2 regions of the Erwinia sp. SLM-02 genome follow, and region 1 is predicted to be linked to the other one. Evidence: predicted binding sites of a transcription regulator. Region 1 holds the regulator's gene; the other holds the start of a gene.
What was found. Region 1 encodes LexA, which represses DNA repair genes until DNA is damaged. Its sites were predicted from a motif close to TNCTGTATGTACATACAGNA; they were not measured.

Region 1 (10,241 bases):
GCCTTCAGCGAGCGGGAGATTTCGGCAATTTCCAGCGTTCGGTTTTCCGACAGCGCAGGCACGCGCATCAGCTGCAGGTAGTCGATCATAATCAGGCTCAGCCCGCCGTGCTCGCGGAAGATACGGCGTGCGCGGGATCGCACCTCGGTCGGGGTCAGACCGGAGGAGTCATCGATAAACATGTTCTTCTTTTCCAGCAGGATCCCCATGGTGCTGGAAATACGCGCCCAGTCCTCATCATCGAGCTGGCCGGTACGGATTTTGGTCTGGTCCACGCGCGACAGCGAGGCCAGCATACGCATCATGATCTGCTCACCGGGCATTTCGAGGCTGAAAATCAGCACCGGCTTATCCTGCAGCATCGCGGCGTTTTCACACAGGTTCATCGCAAAGGTGGTTTTACCCATCGACGGACGCGCGGCAACGATAATCAGGTCCGAACGCTGTAACCCGGCGGTCTTTTTATTAAGATCCTGATAGCCGGTATCCACGCCGGTTACGCCGTCGTGCGGCGTCTGGTACAGCGATTCAATACGGCTGATGGTCGCTTCGAGGATCTGATCGACGCTTTTCGGCCCTTCATCCTTGTTGGCGCGGTTTTCGGCGATCTGGAACACGCGGGATTCCGCCAGATCGAGCAGATCTTCACTGCTGCGCCCCTGCGGATCGTAGCCCGCATCGGCGATTTCGTTGGCGACGGAGATCATCTCACGTACCACGGCACGTTCGCGCACGATGTCGGCATAGGCACCGATATTCGCCGCGCTTGGCGTGTTTTTCGACAGCTCGGCGAGATAGGCGAAGCCGCCCACCAGGCTCAGTTCGCTTTTGGTTTCCAGTGACTCGGAAAGCGTAATCAGGTCAATGGGCTTACCCAGTTCCAGCAGGCGCTGCATTTCCGCGAAGATCATGCGGTGCGGACGGCTGAAGAAGTCCTTCGCCACCACGCGTTCAGAGACGTTATCCCAGCGTTCGTTATCCAGCATTAAACCGCCCAACACCGACTGCTCAGCTTCCAGCGAGTGCGGGGGCAGCTTCAGACCTTCCATCTGGCGATCGCGCGGCTCTCGGTTTTCGAAGGATTTGTTGGTGGGTTTATTTCCTGCCATAGTGATGTGCTACCAAAAATCTTGTGGGGGACGCGTAAGTATACTCGTTTGCGCCGCTGCCGTCCTCCTGCATTAAGTCGTAATCCACAGGAGTGAGCATGGCAAAACGTATACAAATCAGCCAGCACGGCGGACCGGAAGTGATGCAGGCGATCGATTTTGATCCTGCCGATCCCAAGAATGGCGAGGTGCAGATTGAGAATAAAGCGATAGGGATTAACTACATTGATACCTATGTGCGCAGCGGTCTGTATCCCGCTTCGCTCCCGACCGGGCTGGGCAGCGAGGCCGCCGGGATCGTCAGGCGCGTAGGGCCGGGTGTGACGGCGCTGAAGACGGGTGACCGCGTGGTTTACGCTCAGGCAACGCTGGGTGCCTACAGCGAGGTGCACAACGTGGCGGTAGACCGAGTGGCGCTGCTGCCCGATGCCATTTCGTTTGAGCAGGCGGCCGCCTCATTCCTGAAGGGCCTGACGGTCTATTATCTGCTGCGCCAGACCTATGTCGTGCAGCCCGATGAACGCTTCCTGTTCCACGCCGCTGCCGGTGGCGTTGGGCTGATTGCCTGCCAGTGGGCGAAGGCGCTGGGTGCGCATCTGATCGGCACCGTAGGCTCGGCGGAAAAAGCGCAGCGGGCGAAGGATGCCGGGGCCTGGGCCACCATAAACTATCGCCAGGAGAATATTGCCCAGCGCGTCAGCGAGCTGACCGAAGGGAAAAAGCTGCGCGTGGTGTATGACTCGGTCGGTAAAGATACCTGGGAAGCCTCGCTCGACTGCCTGCAAAGGCGCGGTCTGATGGTCAGCTTTGGCAACGCCTCCGGCCCGGTGACCGGGGTGGATCTGGGCATTCTGAACCAGAAAGGATCGCTGTACGTCACCCGCCCTTCACTGTATGGCTACATCACCACCCGCGATGCGCTGACCCAGGCCAGCAACGAGCTGTTCTCCCTGCTGGCCAGCGGCGCGATTAAGGTGGACGTGCCGGAATCGCAGAAGTTTGCGCTGGTGGATGCCCGTCGTGCGCACCAGGCGCTGGAAAGCCGCGTGACCCAGGGATCCAGCCTGCTCATCCCATAAAAAAATGGGGCTTCCTTGCGGAAGCCCCTTTTGTTTCTTTCTTTTTTTAGTTCGCGCTGGGTGTAGGGTCAGCGGCGATGAATACGCTTTGTTTCAATCCAGCCATCCTGACAGAATTTATAAGTAAAAAATATGTTTAATTGCGAATTGCGCTGAATAATGTTTCACGTTGTGATCTAAAGCGCATTCGCCCGTCGCCGATGATTACAACCCGTTGATATCATCAGAATAAACGGTTGCCGTTAGCGCCCGGTTGCTTGATATACGTCCGGTACAGCCACACCGCAGCGACCGCCAGCAGCAGCCAGGGCAACAATTTAATCACAATTGCGAACAGCCCACCGACGAACATCACCAGCGTTGCCACCACCAGTGCCGCCAGGATCCCCAGTATTGAAATACCGGTCAGCATCAACATCAGAAAGAAACCGAGAACAAACAGGATCTCAATCATTGCACACCCCCATCAATAATCACTGGATAAGGTATTACAAGAAGCGTGCCATAACGGAGTTAAAGGTAATTCGTTGAATTTTATCAGGAAGGATTGACCAGACTAAAAAGAGCCTGGTCAATTTAATCAATCTGTGGTCAGGCGTTAACCACGATCTTATCGGCCACCAGCGACAACGCCTGCTCGACCACTTCAACGCCCGCACCGGCTTTGTGCGCGTTTTCACTCAGATAGCGGCGCCACTGGCGCGCACCGGGAATGCCCTGGAACAGACCCAGCATATGGCGAGTGACATGGCCCAGATAGGTGCCCGAAGCCAGCTCACGCTCAATGTAAGGATACATTGCACGAACGACCGCCACGGAATCGGCGACTGGCTGGCTGCTGCCAAACAGCTCGCCGTCAACGTGGGCCAGCAGCCCCGGATTTTGATAGGCTTCACGCCCTACCATAACGCCGTCCAGATGCTGCAGATGGATCTTCGCTTCCGCCAGTGATTTCACGCCGCCGTTCAGCGACATCGTCAGATGGGGGAAGTCACGCTTCAGCTGATAAACCCGCTCGTAGTCCAGCGGTGGAATTTCGCGGTTCTCTTTCGGGCTGAGGCCGGAAAGCCAGGCTTTGCGTGCGTGAATAATAAACGTCTCGCAGCCTCCCTCTTCCGACACCCTGCGGATAAAGTCGCAGAGGAATTCATAGCTGTCCTGGTCATCAATGCCGATGCGGGTTTTCACCGTAACCGGAATCGAGACCACGTCGCGCATGGCTTTGATGCAGTCGGCAACCAGCTGCGCTTCGCCCATCAGGCAGGCGCCAAAGCGACCATTCTGCACGCGGTCTGACGGGCAGCCGACGTTGAGGTTCACTTCGTTGTAGCCGCGCTCTTCCGCCAGCTTCGCGCACTGCGCCAGCGCGGCCGGATCGCTGCCGCCCAGCTGAAGCGCAACCGGCTGCTCCTCCTGGCTGTAGGCCAGATAGTCACCCTTGCCGTGGATAATCGCCCCGGTGGTCACCATTTCGGTGTAAAGCAGGCTCTGACGGGTCAGCTGGCGATGGAAATAACGGCAGTGGCGATCGGTCCAGTCAAGCATCGGAGCGATGGAGAAGCGATGTGCAGGGAATTTTTCGGTCATGAAAAGCGCTAACTCTGTAGTCAGAAATAAAATGGGGTGACGATATTGTGGGCAATGATAGCACGACTGGCAGAGCAGTCCTATTCTCCCGGAATTTCGGGCGATAGAGACGTGGAAACGACGGCAAATTCGGCGTTTTGTGGCAGACGTGATAAAATAACACCTTGATCATGCCTGAGGGAAAACGATGAATATTACCAGTGCCGAAAAAATCCTGTCGCAGGCGGAAGTCATTTGTCAGCAGCGCAGCGTGCGGCTGACCCCGCAGCGTATGGAAGTACTGCGCCTGATGACCGAGCACAACGCTTCAATCAGCGCCTACGATTTGCTGGATTTACTTCGGGCATCTGAACCTCAGGCCAAACCGCCTACCGTTTACCGGGCGCTGGATTTCCTGCTGGAGCAGGGGTTTATTCACCGCGTGGAATCGACCAACAGCTACGTGGTCTGCCATCACTTCGAAGAGCCGTCGCACACTTCCGCGATGCTGATCTGCGATCGCTGCGGTTCAGTGGCCGAGCAGCATGCGGATGGCGTAGAAGAGATCCTTAAAAAGCTGGCGCAGAAAACCGGTTTTACCCTGGCCCACAGCGTGATTGAAGCACACGGTTTTTGCCAGCGGTGCAGCGAAGTGGAAGCCTGTACCCATCAGGATGCCTGCGACCACGACCACAGCGTGCCGGGCAAAAAACGCGGGCGCTGAGCATAAGGCTGTTAAATCAATCAAAAAGCCCTCCAGAGAGGGCTTTTTAGAATACGGCTCTATAACGGTATCAATGATATCAGCTATTATTTTTTGCTACCCAGGCATCTTTCTGAATTGTTTTAATGGTATCTTCAAACTCTTTAGGGAAAACATTACGAACGTAAGCGCGGTCGTCTAAAATCACATCAACCATCTCTTTTATATCCTGATACTGATCGTACTGAGGCATAGTAAAAGTAACGCCATCATGGTCAATTATTGCCGTGCTTTTATCATACCAGTTATAAAAAGCTTCCAGCTGCACATCGTTAAATCCTGTTTTGTACGGCGCCGGATTTATTGTTGATACAGAGATCCCAAAAGGTTTCAATTCCAGTTGTAGCGTTTCGGCAATAGATTCTAATGCATGTTTAGATGCGGTGTAAGCACCCGTAAAGTTAGTTGATAAAAAACCGGCTACAGATGAGACGAAAACAATCCTGCCGCTTTTTCTTTCGGTGAACTTCCTCAGGAAAGCTTTAGTGAATGACAGTGTTCCAAATACGTTAATATCAAATTGCTTTCTGAATACAGAATCAGGCATATCAACGATGGAACCCCCTTCACCGATTCCCGCATTGTTTACTAAAATATCGATATCGAGTTTAGATGCGTAGTTCACATCGATAGGGTCGGTTATATCTACTTTAATAACATTGATTGATACATTATGCTTCGCGGCTTCTTCCCGGAGTGGGTATAACTGGCTTGGCAATTCAACTGCTGCATAGACATTATGCCCTCTTTTCGCCAACTCGATAGAATAGAACTTTCCAAAACCTGTTCCAGCTCCGGTGATCAATATATTTTTCATAATTATTCTCTATTAACATTTAAATATGCATGAAATATTTCAGGGGATATATTTACAGCAAAACCACTGCGATATTCACGATCATATTTTTCCTGGATAAATTAATCTTCACACGATTTTATTTTTCAATAGTTCATACTGCGGGGTGTTGCCCCTGGTTTATATAAAAGTTCAGCGGAATATTTATCCGGAATGAGTAGTAACATCCACTGAATTCTTTAACCAGCGATTATATTTCCGGCACTATCAGAAATACAACCTCCATAGTAATCACAAACCATCAGATATTTTTATCCAAAAGAGCTAAACTTACGGCACTCAACTTAAAACGGACATTAACACACCGAAAAATAACATTTATTATAAACTTTCCAAAAATGAGCTTATAAAAGTTATATTTTAATGTGATTAATATAAAAATAATTAAATATTCACTTCCAGAATAGTGATGTCCCGCATGTGTAGAAAAAACAGGTGGCATCGATGATTATCTCAAGTTCTATCAGGTTGGGGGGCATATCTGACAAGGGTGTGGGATTAATTGGAGGAAGGTCAATAACGGAAGATAAGGAGGCGGTCAACGATGATGCAGAGATTAGCGAAGCTTTGATAACGGTCTGCGATAAAGAGATGACGTGGACTCTGTCCACTGCGTCGCGGTCTGACAATGATTTCGGCTGGGGAGGTATCCGGGTTATTCGCAGCGATTTATTGGGGCGGCACGCTCCGTGTGCCTCAGGGTAGGAGCTTCATCCTGAAAAGACGTGCTTACCAGCGATGGTTGTTGCGGCTTTCCCAGTCGCTCAGTTCCTTCTCGGCCTGATCTTTCTGGTAGCCATAACGTTCCTGAATCTTACCGACCAGCTGGTCGCGTTTACCCTCGACCACCGTCAAATCATCATCGGTGAGCTTGCCCCACTGCTCTTTGACTTTCCCTTTGAACTGCTTCCAGTTGCCGCTGACTTCGTCGTTATTCATAACAGACTCCTTCTGGCTGAGATTAATGGTCTGGAATATTTCTATTCGTCACTCCGCTCAATAACCAGATAATTATCTGACTAAATGCTGAACTTACAGATAATTGTAGTGCAAATTTGGCAACGTGCCGCGAATGGAGCAATCTGCGGGCTGTCAGGGTCGAAGATTTACCGCCGAATACAGAAAAAAGCCTGCCCGTTCAGCAGGCTGACGATGACGACGGAATACGTAAGCAAATATGTCCATCAGCGTGATGAGTCAAACCAGGTGCCGTTACGCCAGTGCCGCTGCCAGATAAACCACAGGCTGATACCGCGCAGCAGCAGGAATACCGTTACCGCCAGCCACAGCCCGTGATTGCCCAGCAGCGGGACGGTAAACAGCGTCAGCCCAAACCCCGCCGCGGCAACCACCATACTGTTGCGCATTTCGCTGGCGCGGGTGGCCCCGATAAACATGCCGTCCAGCAGATAGCAGCCTACGCCGGCCAGCGGCATCAGCACCTGCCACCCTAAATAGCGATCGGCCAGCTCCTGTAGCGGTTCAAGTGAGGTAAGCAGCGCCACGATATGCTCCCCGCCCAGGGCATAAATCAGCGAAAACGCCAGTGCCACAACCCCGGACTGACGGCAGGCAGCGTGCCAGACGCTGAGCAGCTGCTGGCTGTTTCCGGCACCGTAGGCTTCTCCTGAGCAAGCCTCGACCGCATAGGCGAAACCGTCCAGCGCATAGGCGGTGAAGGTCAGAAACATCAGCAGCACCGCATTGACGGCAACAATATCGCTGCCCAGCCGCGCGCCGAAAATCGTCAGTGAGGCAAAGCACACCTGCAGCAGCAGCGAACGCAGCATAATGTCGCGGTTCAACCGCAGCAGGCGTGCCAGATTGCCGCGCCAGGCGTTGAGCAGCAGGCGCAGCGACAGGCCGCGCATCACCATCACCCGCCAGACCAGCAGCAGACCTACCAGCAGACTGACGTATTCCGCAATAGCCGTCGCCGCCGCCGCGCCCTGCACGCCCCACTTCAGGCCGATAACAAACCACAGATCCAGCAGGATATTCACCAGATTGCCCACCACCAGCAGGATCACCGGCGCACGGGCATACTGCACGCCCAGCAGCCAGCCGAGCAGAACCAGGTTTGCCAGCGTGGCGGGCGCACTGAGCCAGCGGATCTGCATAAATAAATCGGCCTGATGCAGCACGTCCTCGCTGCCGCCGGTCAATCCCAACGCCAGATGGGTCAGCGGCGCTTTCAGCACAATAAACGTGATGCCGGCCAGCAGTGCCAGCAGCAGCGGCTGCATTAGCGCCCGCGCCAGAGCGAGCTTGTCGTTTGCGCCAAACGCCTGTGCGGTCAGCCCGGTGGTGCTCATGCGTAAGAACAGCAGCAGCATAAACAGGAAGCTGGTGATAGTCGTACCAATCGCCACGCCGCCGAGGTAGGTCGGGCTATCAAGATGGCCAATAACGGCAGTATCAACCAGCCCGAGCAGCGGCACGGTAATATTGGAGAGGATCATCGGCAGCGCCAGCCGCCAGAGATTTTTATCGGCAGCCGTCAGCAGTCGCATCGTGTTTCAACCGGAAGCAGGGAGTGATTAGAGATCGCAAAAACGCGCCGCAGAGGGCGACGCGTCATATTCGGTGGGGGATTACAGCCAGTTGCCGTTGCGGATAACACCGACGGCCAGGCCTTCAATGGTCAGCGTCTGCTGACGCAGATCGACAACAATCGGCTGAAACTCACTGTTTTCCGGCAGCAGATGAACGATGTTCCCCTGCTTCTTCAGGCGCTTAACGGTCACTTCGTCATCAATACGCGCTACGACCACCTGGCCGTTACGCACGTCTTCCGTTTTGTGAACCGCCAGCAGATCGCCGTCCATAATGCCGATATCCTTCATCGACATGCCGCTGACGCGCAGCAGGAAATCGGCGTTGGGCTTGAACAGTTCCGGGTCAACCGAGTAGTGCCCTTCGATATGCTGTTCGGCCAGCAGGGGTTCGCCAGCGGCAACGCGGCCAATCAGCGGCAGGCCGTCGGCCTCTTCCATCATCAGGCGAATACCGCGAGATGCGCCGGAAACGATCTCGATCACGCCCTTCCTGGCCAGCGCCTTCAGGTGTTCTTCAGCAGCATTTGGGGAACGGAAGCCGAGCTGCGAGGCGATTTCTGCCCGCGTCGGCGGCATACCGGTCTGGTTAATGTGGTCGCGAATCAGGTCGTAAACCTGCTGCTGCCGTGCCGTTAGTGCTTTCATCCCGCCCCCTGGTTGTTTATACAGTCGACTGTGAGTATATACAGGTATTTGCGTGTTGAAAACCCAAAGCTGGCTAAAAAACAGCAGTTTGTTGAATTTTGGAAAACCTATCGCAAATGTGAAATCAGCAGCATTACCCACACGAAAATTGCCAATAAGATACTGAGCAAGACGGCAGCAGAGCCCATGTCTTTGGCCCGACCGGCCAGCGGATGAATCTCCGTGCCGATACGGTCAACGACGGCCTCAATGGCGCTGTTGAGGATTTCGACGATAATCACCATCACCACCGAGCCGATCAGCAGCACGCGGGTAACGGCGTCGACGTCCAGCCAGCAGGCAATAAGAATGGCGATAATAGCGGCGACCGCTTCCTGGCGAAATGCCGCTTCATGTTGCCAGGCAGCACGTATACCTTTCCAGGAATAGCCTGCTGCTTTTACAATTCGAGTCAGTCCGGTGGCGTTATTTGCCATGTTCAGGGAACCCTTTGGAAAGTTAAACGTCAATGAGAGGGTGTAGCACATTTTGCAACACCACAGATTCTGTTAGCGCTTTCTGGTATGCTTGCGGCGCTTTGCTAACAAGAGGCTTCATGTTGTCTATGTCAGGTTGGCGTAATTTATATTATAAACTGTTGAATCTGCCAGTGAAATTCCTGGTAAAAAGTAAGGCAATCCCGGCTGAACCGGTTGCCGAACTCGGGCTTGATACCTCACGCCCTATTATGTATGTGCTGCCTTATGATTCAAAGGCCGATCTCCTTGCTCTGCGCGAACAGTGCCGCAAACAGGATCTCCCCGATCCCCTGCACCCACTGGAGATCGACGGCACCGTGCTGCCCCGTTATGTGTTTATCCATGACGGCCCGCGCGTATTCCCCTATTTCGTCCCGAATGTTGAGTCGGTCAAGCTGTTCCATGACTATCTGGATCTGCACCGTAACCATCCCGATCTGGACGTGCAGATGGTGCCGGTCTCGGTGATGTTTGGCCGTGCCCCGGGGCGCGAAGTGCAGGGCGTTGAGCAGCCGCATCTGCGCGTGCTGAACGGCATCCAGAAGTTCTTCGCGGTGATCTGGCTGGGCCGCGACAGCTTTGTGCGCTTCTCGCCTATCGTTTCTCTGCGCCGCATGGCAACCGAACACGGTACCGATAAAACCATCGCCCAGAAGCTGGCGCGCGTGGCGCGTATGCACTTCGCCCGCCAGCGTCTGGCCGCCGTCGGCCCGCGCCTGCCGGTGCGTCAGGATCTGTTCAATAAGCTCCTGCAGTCCAAAGCCATCGCCAAAGCGGTGGAAGATGAAGCGCGCAGCAAGAAAATCTCCCATGAGAAGGCCCAGCAGAATGCCGTTGAGCTGATGGAAGAGATTGCGGCTAACTTCTCTTACGAGGCTATTCGCCTGACCGATCGCGTGATGGGCTGGACCTGGAGCAAGCTGTATCAGGGCCTGAACGTCAGCGGCGGCGAACGCGTGCGCCAGCTGGCGCAGGACGGGCACGAGATTGTCTATGTTCCCTGCCACCGCAGCCATATGGACTATCTGCTGCTCTCCTACGTGCTTTATCACCAGGGGCTGGTACCGCCGCATATTGCCGCCGGGATCAACCTGAACTTCTGGCCTGCCGGCCCGATCTTCCGCCGTCTGGGTGCCTTCTTTATTCG
Region 2 (10,241 bases), on a different contig from region 1:
ATATGGATGCACTGCCGATTACCGAGCTGAGCAATCCGCCCCACCGCTCCACGACTCCGGGCGTGATGCACGCCTGTGGGCATGACGGTCACACGGCCATTCTGCTGGCGGTGGCAAAGCATCTGAGCACGACCCGCCGCTTCAGCGGAACGCTGCATTTTGTCTTCCAGCCCGCGGAGGAAAACCTCGGCGGGGCGCGCCGCATGGTGGAAGACGGGCTGTTTACCCTGTTCCCGATGGATGCCATCTACGGCATGCACAACTGGCCGGGGCTGCCCGCCGGTGAAGTTGCCGTCAATGAAGGGGCGATGATGGCCTCGCTGGACTCCTTTGAAATCACCCTGCGCGGCCGCAGCTGTCACGCCGCCATGCCGGAAAACGGCGCGGATCCGATTGTTGCCGCCGCCCAGTTAATTATGGCGCTGCAAACTATTCCGGCCCGCCGCCTGTCGCCGCTGGCGTCTGCGGTGGTCAGCATTACCCAGATCAACGGCGGTGAAGCGATTAACGTCATCCCGGAAAATGTGGTGCTGCGCGGTACACTGCGCTGTCTGCAGGCGGACGTGCGCAACCGGGTAAAACAGATGATCAATGAGTTCGTGACCTCGTTTACCGCACCGATGGGGATCGAGGGCAGTATTGAGTACCAGGGCGACTATCCGGTGACCATGAATCACGCCGCCGAAGCCGCGAAAATTCGCGACTGCGCGCTGACGCTGCTGCCCGCAGAAAAGGTGCACTGGAACGTCAGCCCGTCGATGGCCTCTGAAGATTTTGCCTGCATGCTGGAACACTGCCCGGGCGCGTACTTCTGGATCGGCGCTGACGGGGAGACGCCGTCACGGCCGCTGCACAACGCCAACTATGATTTTAACGATGAGCTGATCGCACCCGGCATTGCGCTGTGGACCGCGCTGGTTGAGCAGCTGCTGCCGCGCGGCTGATTGATATTCACCTGACCACAACCATCGATCACACCGTTCTATGGCCCCTCACGGGGCCAACTACCTTGTACGGCTTTCCCATTCTGAAACACTGCTTTTACGATCCTCACAGCCGCAAAGCAGGACAATTCCAGTAGCGAATTATCCCTGATTCACCCACAGCAGTTTATCCACCGGGAAATTCAGCCCGCGGGCGATTGCCAGATAGTTCTGCTTAACGCTCTCCGGGATCTGCGGCGTTCGCGACAATATCCACAGGTAATCACGATTCGGGCCGCTGACCAGCGCATAGCGATAGTCGTCATCCAGAGCAATAACGTTATAACCACCGTAAAACGGACCAAAGAACGACACCTTCAGCGCCGCAGTGGATTGCGCACCGGTAAAGTAGGCACGCCCTTCACTCTCTTTCCAGCGTCCTTTTGCCGGATCGTAGCCACGATTAAGCACGGATATTCCGCCATCGCTGCGTTTGCCGTAGGTGGCGGTGACCTTCTCCAGCCCACGCTCGAAGCGGTTTTCCAGCCGGGCGACCTCATACCATTTGCCCAGATAGCGACCGGCATCAAAGCCGTTAATCGGCGTAACGCCTTTTGGCGGCGTCGGGGATTTACAGGCCACCAGACCCAGTGACAGTACCACCCCGGTAAGAACGGGCCACAGCTTCATACTTGCTCCTTTAATCGCATCATTATCAGCAAATGAAAGTGTAGTACACCCCTCTTATCAGGCCACCAGCCGGCCGGTAAACAGGGGGTAATTATCCGTCAGGGATAATATTTCTGAGGGCGAACGCTCACGCATCACTATTTCAGCCAGCGGATGAATCAGCGGGAAATTTAGCCTCCTGGACATATTACGATTATTCTTAGAGATAAAACCAACGATCTCAACCAAGCTTAAACTGAATTTCTAACTCAGAAGAAGGAAACATCTCATCATGGCTGACATCGAAACTAAAACGAAAGATGACTATATTAATGACGTGCTTTCTCAGCTTAAAGAGATTCGCCACTACGCGAAAAGCAATACGGAAACCCTTTCCGCACAGTGGCTTGCCTTTGACTCCGGTGAGTTTAAAGATAAAGAACTGGCAGGGAAAATTGATTCACTGCTGAATGCCCAGGGCAAGCTGCATGACGAGGTGGAAGCCTCGATTGCCGATATTGAAATTCTGGTCAATAAGACGGCCGCCTAGCGCTTAATTCCCCGCGCTGATGCACCCGTTTAATCGCTGATGCACCCGTTTAATTTATTAAAAATGCGCCATCTGGCGCATTTTTTATTGGGGATCGGTGTGGCTTCGGGATCGTAATACTGAATAGTCTGGTAATACTAATTCACCAGGGCTGTTGCCATTCGCCCCTGAATCAACCGTCCCTGATTTAATCCTGACTAAACCGCATCCGTTCAAGGCCGCTGTGGATTCATCGCCGGTAAACTACGCCAACCGCCTTATCAGCCTTCGACAGCCTGCTTCAGTATCCCGCTTGCTCAATCTCACTCAGCGCCGCTTCCATCGTCTGTGCCCTTCCCGTTGCCACATAGCAGCAGGCGATTTGCAAACGCAGCGATTGGGGGACCGCCACTTCACGATTAAGACAGCGGTGGATCCAGGCTGCGGTGGTGGCCGCATCTTTCGCTTCCGGCAGTTCGCCCGGGGCAAATGATACCTCCTCCTGGCGCGCCAGCAGCACCCGCGGTTCTTCACCGTGGATCAGGCTGATTGACGGGCAGCGCTGCGGGCTGGCATACACTTCGCCCTCGGTGCCGTTAAGCAGCAGGCCGCGACCGCCAATATCACTGAAGAATTTGCCAACCTTTGGGATATATTCCGGGTGCGAGACGCTGGCCAGCCGCAGCGCCGCGTCTTCGGCAAACGGCGTTGCCAGCTTGGCCAGCGTATGCGCACTGTTGCGCACGCCCATGCGCCAGCGCATTGCCAGCTGGTGCTCCATCGGTTCACACAGCTGACCGATGGTGATAAACACCGCTTCCCCCGCGTCCAGCCTGCTCTGGGCTTCCGCCGGCGTCAGCGAGGCCGGCACGCCCAGCGCCTGGAACACCGCTTCGCTGGTGATGCGCGTGGGATCGTCACTGACCCCGTGAACCAGAACCGGGAAACCGAGGCGGCTCAGCAGCAGCGCCAGCAGCGGGGTCAGATTCCCCTGCCGCCGCGCACCGTTATAGCTGGGGATGACGATCGGCATCGGTAACCCGCCGGGGGGCGTCAGGCGTGGCATCTGCTCCTGCATCGCCTGATAGAAGCCCAGCATCTCCTCTTCGCCTTCCCCTTTAATACGCAACGCAATCAGGATCGCCCCGAGTTCGAGGTCCGGCACGTCGCCCGCCAGCATACGGCGGTAAAGCCCACGCGCGCTGTCAATATCAATATCCCGGGCATGGTTTTTACCGCGCCCGATCTCTTTAATAATCTTGTTAAGTTCCATGCGTTTGCTCACTGAATAAGGTTAACGCCTGCGGCGCGGCGGCACTCTTTTTTTCGTTGGCGGGCTGACGGCCCTGGGCAGCTCGCCTTCCGGCATCGGCGGCTGTTCGATGGGAAACACCGGCAGTGCTCCCAGCAAACGCGCGCCGTAGCTTTTGCTTAACAGCCGCCGGTCGTAAATCACAATCTCACCGAAGCAGTCGTGGCTACGGATCAGCCTTCCCACCTGTTGGATAAGATTAAACGAGGCGCTGGGCAGACTCTGCACCTCAAAAGGATAACGCTTCAGGCTTTTCAGCCATTCGCCCTCGGTCAAAATAACCGGACTGTCCACCGGGGGGAAAGCGATTTTATGAATATGGACCTGAGAAAGCAGCGCGCCTTTCAAATCCAGCCCCTCCGCAAAGGACTGCAAGCCGACCAGCACGCTGGTTTCCCCGCGCTCTACGCGCTGACGATGCAGCGCCACCAGCGCCGGGCGCGGTTTGTCGCCCTGAACCAGCATCATTAACCGCAGCTCGGGCAGGTAAGCAATAAACTGCTGCATCGCCCGGTTGCTGGCGAACAGCACCAGCAGCCCCTTATGCTGCGCCAGCTTTATCTGATGGCGGAAGAAATGGGCCATTTCGGCAAGATGCGCCACCTCGTTGGCCAGCAGCGGCTCGTGCTGCATCTGCGGAATAACCAGTTTGCCCTGTTCCACGTGATTAAACGGCGAGTCCAGCGCAACAAAACGGTCGTCCGCCTTTTCGCTCAGGCCGGACATCTCCTGCAGTCGCTGGAAGCTGTTCAGCGAACGCAGGGTCGCGGAGGTCAGCACCACGTGGGGGATTTTACGCCACAGCAGCTTCTCCAGCTGATCGCTGACGCGGATCCCCGCACAGTGCAGCATCAGGTGAACGTTACCCTCGCGCAGCTCGCGGGTGACCCACTTCGACACCGGCGCGCCGGACGTCTGTTCCAGCGCCGCCAGCCGCCACAGCTTGCTGCTGGCTTCAAACCAGCCCAGCGCGCGGTTCATCTGCAGCAGGGTTCGGTGCAGGCGCACCACGTCGTACTGCCCGCTTTTCTCACTGAGATCGTTAACCAGTCCTTCCGCCAGCCCGCGCAGCGCATCGCAGAGCTTGAACAGCCTGCCGCAGAGGGTCATTACCTCCTCCGGCAGCAGCCCCATCTCAAAACGGTACTCCCCCTCCTGCCCGTCCGGCGGTAAATAAAGCCCGAGGATCTGCGACAGCATTTGCAGCTGTTCGCGCACCTCTTCACAGTGTTCCTTCAGGCGGTCCGGGTTCGCCAGCGGCGGCGGACGTTTCGGCCTGAACTGCGCCATACACTGCTCAACCAGCCGGCCAAACAGATCGAGCTGCAGCGTATTCCAGCCGGGCGTTATTTCGCCGCTCATTTCCAGCGCGTCACGCGCCACGTCGGGCAGATGATGACCTTCATCCAGCACCAGCAGCAGGTGCTTCGGCGGCGGCAGTACGGATTCTGTTTCCAGCGCCGCCATCACCAGCGCATGGTTAGCCACCACCACGTCGGCGTTTTCGATTTCGCGGCGCGCAACGTAAAACGGGCATTCACGAAACCAGTGACAGTTGCTGCCGAGACAGTTGGCCTTATCGGTGCTGATGCGCTGCCAGAGAGAGTCTTCGATGTTGTCCTTGCAGTGATCGCGCAGGCCGTCCCATTCGTAACGATTTAACGCTTTTTCCAGCTCGCAGCAGATCGCCCGCTCCGCCTTGCTGGCGGTCATATCATCGTCCAGAAACAGCAGCAGATCGCCCTGCTTCTCCTCATCGGTAGCCAACGCCGACAGATTGCGCGGGCAGACGTAGCGCCCACGGCCAAACGCTGCGGTAAAGGTCAGGTCGGGAATGATTTTCTTCAGCAGCGGCAGATCTTTGCTGTAAATCTGATCCTGCAGCGCCACGTTGGCGGTGCTGACCACCAGCGGCTTTTCCTCCGCGCGGCTGACCGCGATGCCGGGGATCAGGTAGGAGAGGGTTTTCCCTACGCCGGTCGGTGCTTCAATAGCCAGATGGCGTCCCTCTTCACCCGACAGCGTTTTCGCCACTTCAGCAATCATCTGCCGCTGCGGTGCGCGCGGAATAAAATCGGGGACTTGCTGTTGCAGGGCTTTATACCACCCGGCAATTTGCGCTTTTAACGCCGCAGTTAACGCCATGACAACCCTTACCAAAAAATCAGGGCTGTATTTTTACACAGTATCGCGCCGGCGTCAGCCTGAGGATGCGGATCCCGCCAGGAAAGTCGTGCCGCTCAGCCTTTATCCAGCGGCACGGCGCGGGTCAGCATCGTTTGTACATCAGCGTGGTGGCATCCAGTACGCCTTCTGTGGAGCAGGCGTAGTGCGGAATTTCCCCCGCCACCTGCCAGCCCAGCGAGCGATAGAGCGGTTCCGCCACGTCGCCGCTGCGGGTATCAAGCACCAGCAGCGTTCGGCCCGCCTCTCTGGCGCGGGCTTCCGCTCTCAGCATCAGTTCCCGGGCGATCCCCCGCCGACGCGCATCGGGATGCACCAGCAGCTTGATCACCTCGGCGCGGTGCGCACCGTTCGGCGGCATGGCCAGCACCACCATCACCGTCGCCACTATGCGGTCCGCCAGCCTGGCAACCAGCAGCGTTTTATCGCCACAGGCCAGACTGAACACCACATCCTGCCAGAAGCGGCTGAAAGTCTGCGGATCGCAGTCCACAAAGCCGACGCTGGCGCCCTGCGCAACGCAGCCGTTCAGCACCCGGCACAGTGCCGGAAGCTCATCACGCGCCTGCTGCGCGTTTAGCCATTCGTATTCAATCTGGTTCATGGGCGTGCCACCACCAGCGCATAGCGTGCGCCTCCGGCTTCCGGCGCGCTGAATGACGTGCGGCCAAACAGATGAAAGCGCAGGCAGTCGCCCTTCTCCAGCCGCCACTGCTGATCATTCATGCGGAAAATCAGCACGCCGTCCAGCATCCAGATATGCTGCTCCAGCCCGGCGAGCGGCGGCAGGTCGTACTCAATCAGCGCGCCCTGTTCCAGCTGCGCCTCCACCAGTTCGGCGTGAAACGCCTGCGCGGGCGGGGACACGCTGCGCCGCAGATAACCGCTGCTGGCGTCACGCCAGACGTTCTGCTGCGGCGGCCGCAGATGTTGCGGGCCGTTTTGCTCCACGTCACTGAGTAAGCGGGACATGGTCAGCCCATAGGCGCTGCACAGCCGGTTCAGCAGCGCGGCGGTCGGGCTGCTCTCTCCGCGTTCAATACGCGACAGCGATGCACGGCTGATGCCGGTCATCTCCGCCAGCGTTTCCAGCGACCACCCCTGTTCAATTCTCAAATCGGCCAGCCGCTGGGCCAGGCGTTGCTCGGTATAATCCAGATCCATGACATTCTCATTAATGGGAAATAATCTCATATATGAGATCTACCGCATCGCGCCGCTCAGATCAAGTTGTACACTGACAAATTATTTGTACAGCATGCTATTATTGAATACGGTTAAATCAGGCCCGAGAGTGAATGAGGTGAGAAATGACGTTGTACAGCATTGGTGATGTTGCTGAACGCTGCGGGATCAATCCGGTAACCCTGCGCGCCTGGCAGCGCCGCTATGGCCTGTTAAAGCCTCAAAGAACCGAGGGCGGTCACCGCCTGTTTGATGAAGACGATATTCTGCGAATTGAAGAAATTAAGCGCTGGATGAGTACCGGCGTGCCGGTCGGAAAAGTGAAAGCGCTGCTGGAAGGCGAGAACATCGAGATCCACGACGGCTGGATTACCCTGCAGGAAGAGATGATGAACGTGCTGCGCCACGTTCGCCCGTCGAAGCTGAGAGCGAAAATCGCCACGATTGGCCGTGAGAATCCGGCCGGGGCGCTGATCGACCACGTATTTCTGCCGATTCGCCAGCGGCTGAACCTGGACCAGACCACCGCCCGCGCAATGTGCAGCCTGCTGGACGGCGCGCTGATCGACTACGTGGCCTTCTGCCTGACCGGCTCCCGTAAAAAAGCGGGCAAGGATGCACTGCTCATCGGCTGGGGCAATGAGGATCGTACCCGACTGTGGCTTGAGGCCTGGCGGCTTTCGCAGCAGGGCTGGCGCATTGATGTGCTGGCTGAACCGCTGGATCAGCCGCGCCCGGAGCTGTTTCCCGGTCAGAAAATTTTCGTTTACACCGGCAAAGCACTGACCCGACGTCAGCAGGAACAGCTGGCGCACTGGCAGGAGCAGGGGTTCACGGTTATCGCACACGACGGCGACAGGGTCGATGAGGAGTAAGAAAAACCACTCTTTGGTTTAATAATCTCAAGCGAAGGCGCTATAATCCGCCTTCCTTTGAGAAAACGGGTTACGTTATGAACTGGCAAAAAATTGGTGTGGTCTTTATCTTTCTGCTGATGGCTTTGGGTGGAATTGGCGGCGTGATGCTGACTGGCTATACCCTGATCCTCCATTCGAAATAACCCCCTTTTGCTCACCAGGCGGCATTTTCTGCCGCTCCTCTCCTTTTTGTAACTTTTTGTTTTATCTTATAACCAGCTGGAATTTAACTCCGCCAGCCGGGCTGGTTATGCTCTGGGTTTATTCCAAAAAGACCTATAAAACATCATGACCGATCTCATCACCTCTTCAGCGCACGTTGCGCAGGCAGGGAATGCGCCCACCGGCGCAGCAGTCACTATCCACCGCGCGGCGGATGTCTCTCAACTGGTTAATAACAGCGACAGTTCACGCAGCAATGCCCGCATTGTTATCGGCATCGCCCTCGGCGGCGTGTTCCTCGATGCCTACGACCTCGGTGCGCTGGCCTTCGGCATGAAGGATGTGACGCGCGAGTTTGGCCTTTCGCCTTCCGGAGCGGGGATGATTGCCTCAGCAATTACCCTCGGCGCAATCGTTGGCGCGCTGATTGGCGGCTATCTGACGGATAAAATCGGCCGCTATCGCGTCTTTATGGCGGATATGTTCTTCTTCGTTTTTGCCGCGCTGGCCTGCGCGTTTGCGCCCAATGAGTATGTGCTCGCCGGAGCAAGATTTGTGATGGGAATGGGCATCGGTATCGATCTGCCGGTGGCGATGGCGTTCCTGGCGGAGTTTTCGAAATTAAAAGGGCGCGGTAACAAAGCGGCCAGCATTGCCATGTGGTGCCCGACCTGGTACGCCGCGATCTCGGTGTCTTACCTGCTGGTATTGTTCTTCTGGTCGGTGCTGCCGGAAAGCCACAGCGACTGGATGTGGCGTATTATTCTCGGATTCGGGGCCATTCCGGCGCTGATTATTATCGCCATCCGCAGCAAATACATGAGCGAATCGCCAATCTGGGCGGCGAATCAGGGCGATCTGCACGGTGCCGCCGCTATCCTGCGAAATTCCTACGGCATCAACGCCCACGTGGCGAAGGATGCGGATTTAACACCTGCCCGCCCGGTGCGTCGCGCCAGCTGGGGCAACTACGGTGCGCTGTTTAAAGGTGTTTACCTCAGGCGCACCACGCTGGCCACCGTCACCTCGATCGTTTCGCCGTTTGCCTATAACGCCGTGGCCTTCGGCCTGCCGGTGATCATTTCCAGCTTCCTGGCGCAGTCGATGCTGACCACCATTCTGTTGTCGCTGGCGCTGAACCTGCTGTTTGCCTTTACCGGCGGTATCCTTGCCGTCCGGCTGGTGCCGCGCTTTGGCGCATGGAAAATGATGACGCTGGGCTATCTCTGCCAGATTACCGCACTGCTGGGCCTGGCGCTGGTCGGCCGGCCGGAAGACGGCCATCAGGCGGCGATTTCGGTCGCCATGCTGGCGCTGTTCCTGCTGGGTCAGGGCTTTGGCCCGGGGGCACACACCATGACCTACGCATCGCTGAGCTATCCTACCTCGCTGCGCGGCGTGGGCGTCGGCTTTAATCAGATGATGGTGCGCGCCAGCTCTACCGCCTCGCTGTTCCTGTTCCCGGTACTGGCGGCAGCGCTGAGCACGAATGTGTTCTGGGTGATTGCGCTGGCCCCGATTGTCGGCCTGCTGGCGCTGCTGGCGATCCGCTGGGAACCGTCAGGGTACGATGTTGATGCGGAAGATTTCGCGCTGAACGGCAAATAATTGCCAGACATCAGGCATCGCTGGTCAGCGGAGCATGCGCCCTGCCCATAAAGCGCGTCAACTCATCCGGAATACGGGAAAAAGTGTGCAGGAACCAGGGCGTAAAACGCTCAGGCTCCTGCTGCATTTCCGCCTGAACCTCCGCCAGAGAAGCGTAGCGCCAGGCATCGGCCTCTTCGGGATTAAGCTGCGGTTGCTCATCGCTGATGGTGAAATAGACGTGGCCGTACTCATGCTCGGTCAGGCCGTTGCTCAGGGGCAAATTGTAGCTCAGCTCAAAAACCGGCTGCAGCGTCAGCCGCATGCCCATTTCTTCATACAGCCGTCGCTCGGCGGCATGGCGCGTTGACTCCTGCGGATAGGGATGACCACAGGTGGTATTACTCCACAGGCCGCCGCAGTGATATTTGCCGCTGGCGCGCTGCTGCAACAGCAGCTGGTGGCTGGAGTTAAAGACATAAACGGTTACCGCGCGATGCAGTAATCCTTTTTCATGTACCTCAAGCTTCTCCATTTTGCCGGTGGCGCGATCTTCACGATCGACAAGGATAACTTCAATAGCTGCCATGCGAACTCCTCAGGTCATATCCCAGCTATTCTGGCATATCCGGGCGGCATTATACTGTACAGAATAGTGCGCACTGCCTGAATTTCCGCACAACCGCCGCCGTTTGTCGCGGCCAGCGCACAAAAGATTACTCGCTGGCTTCAACCACCTGCTGCCGGGCACGAAAAATATGCCCTGCGCCGTA

Region 2: dinG (ATP-dependent DNA helicase DinG) is a predicted target of LexA. The motif match lies at 5,602-5,621, and genes of this name have one in related genera.

The regions. Positions count from the first base shown of each region.
Region 1 is NZ_JAQISN010000002.1:743,603-753,843, forward strand. Features, by position in the region: gene dnaB (replicative DNA helicase) at 1-1,109, opposite strand, end outside; gene PGH32_RS16570 (quinone oxidoreductase) at 1,208-2,188, shown strand; gene pspG (envelope stress response protein PspG) at 2,412-2,642, opposite strand; gene dusA (tRNA dihydrouridine(20/20a) synthase DusA) at 2,780-3,775, opposite strand; gene zur (zinc uptake transcriptional repressor Zur) at 3,969-4,478, shown strand; gene PGH32_RS16590 (SDR family oxidoreductase) at 4,558-5,334, opposite strand; gene PGH32_RS16595 (CsbD family protein) at 6,103-6,312, opposite strand; gene dinF (MATE family efflux transporter DinF) at 6,558-7,886, opposite strand; gene lexA (transcriptional repressor LexA) at 7,968-8,576, opposite strand; gene PGH32_RS16610 (diacylglycerol kinase) at 8,684-9,052, opposite strand; gene plsB (glycerol-3-phosphate 1-O-acyltransferase PlsB) at 9,181-10,241, shown strand, end outside.
Region 2 is NZ_JAQISN010000001.1:566,896-577,136, reverse strand. Features, by position in the region: gene PGH32_RS02790 (M20 aminoacylase family protein) at 1-944, shown strand, start outside; gene PGH32_RS02785 (lipocalin family protein) at 1,086-1,613, opposite strand; gene PGH32_RS02780 (hypothetical protein) at 1,885-2,142, shown strand; gene ybiB (DNA-binding protein YbiB) at 2,423-3,394, opposite strand; gene dinG (ATP-dependent DNA helicase DinG) at 3,416-5,578, opposite strand; gene PGH32_RS02765 (GNAT family N-acetyltransferase) at 5,703-6,221, opposite strand; gene PGH32_RS02760 (helix-turn-helix domain-containing protein) at 6,218-6,781, opposite strand; gene PGH32_RS02755 (MerR family transcriptional regulator) at 6,928-7,677, shown strand; gene PGH32_RS02750 (protein YohO) at 7,755-7,862, shown strand; gene PGH32_RS02745 (MFS transporter) at 8,008-9,489, shown strand; gene idi (isopentenyl-diphosphate Delta-isomerase) at 9,500-10,057, opposite strand; gene PGH32_RS02735 (suppressor of fused domain protein) at 10,185-10,241, opposite strand, start outside.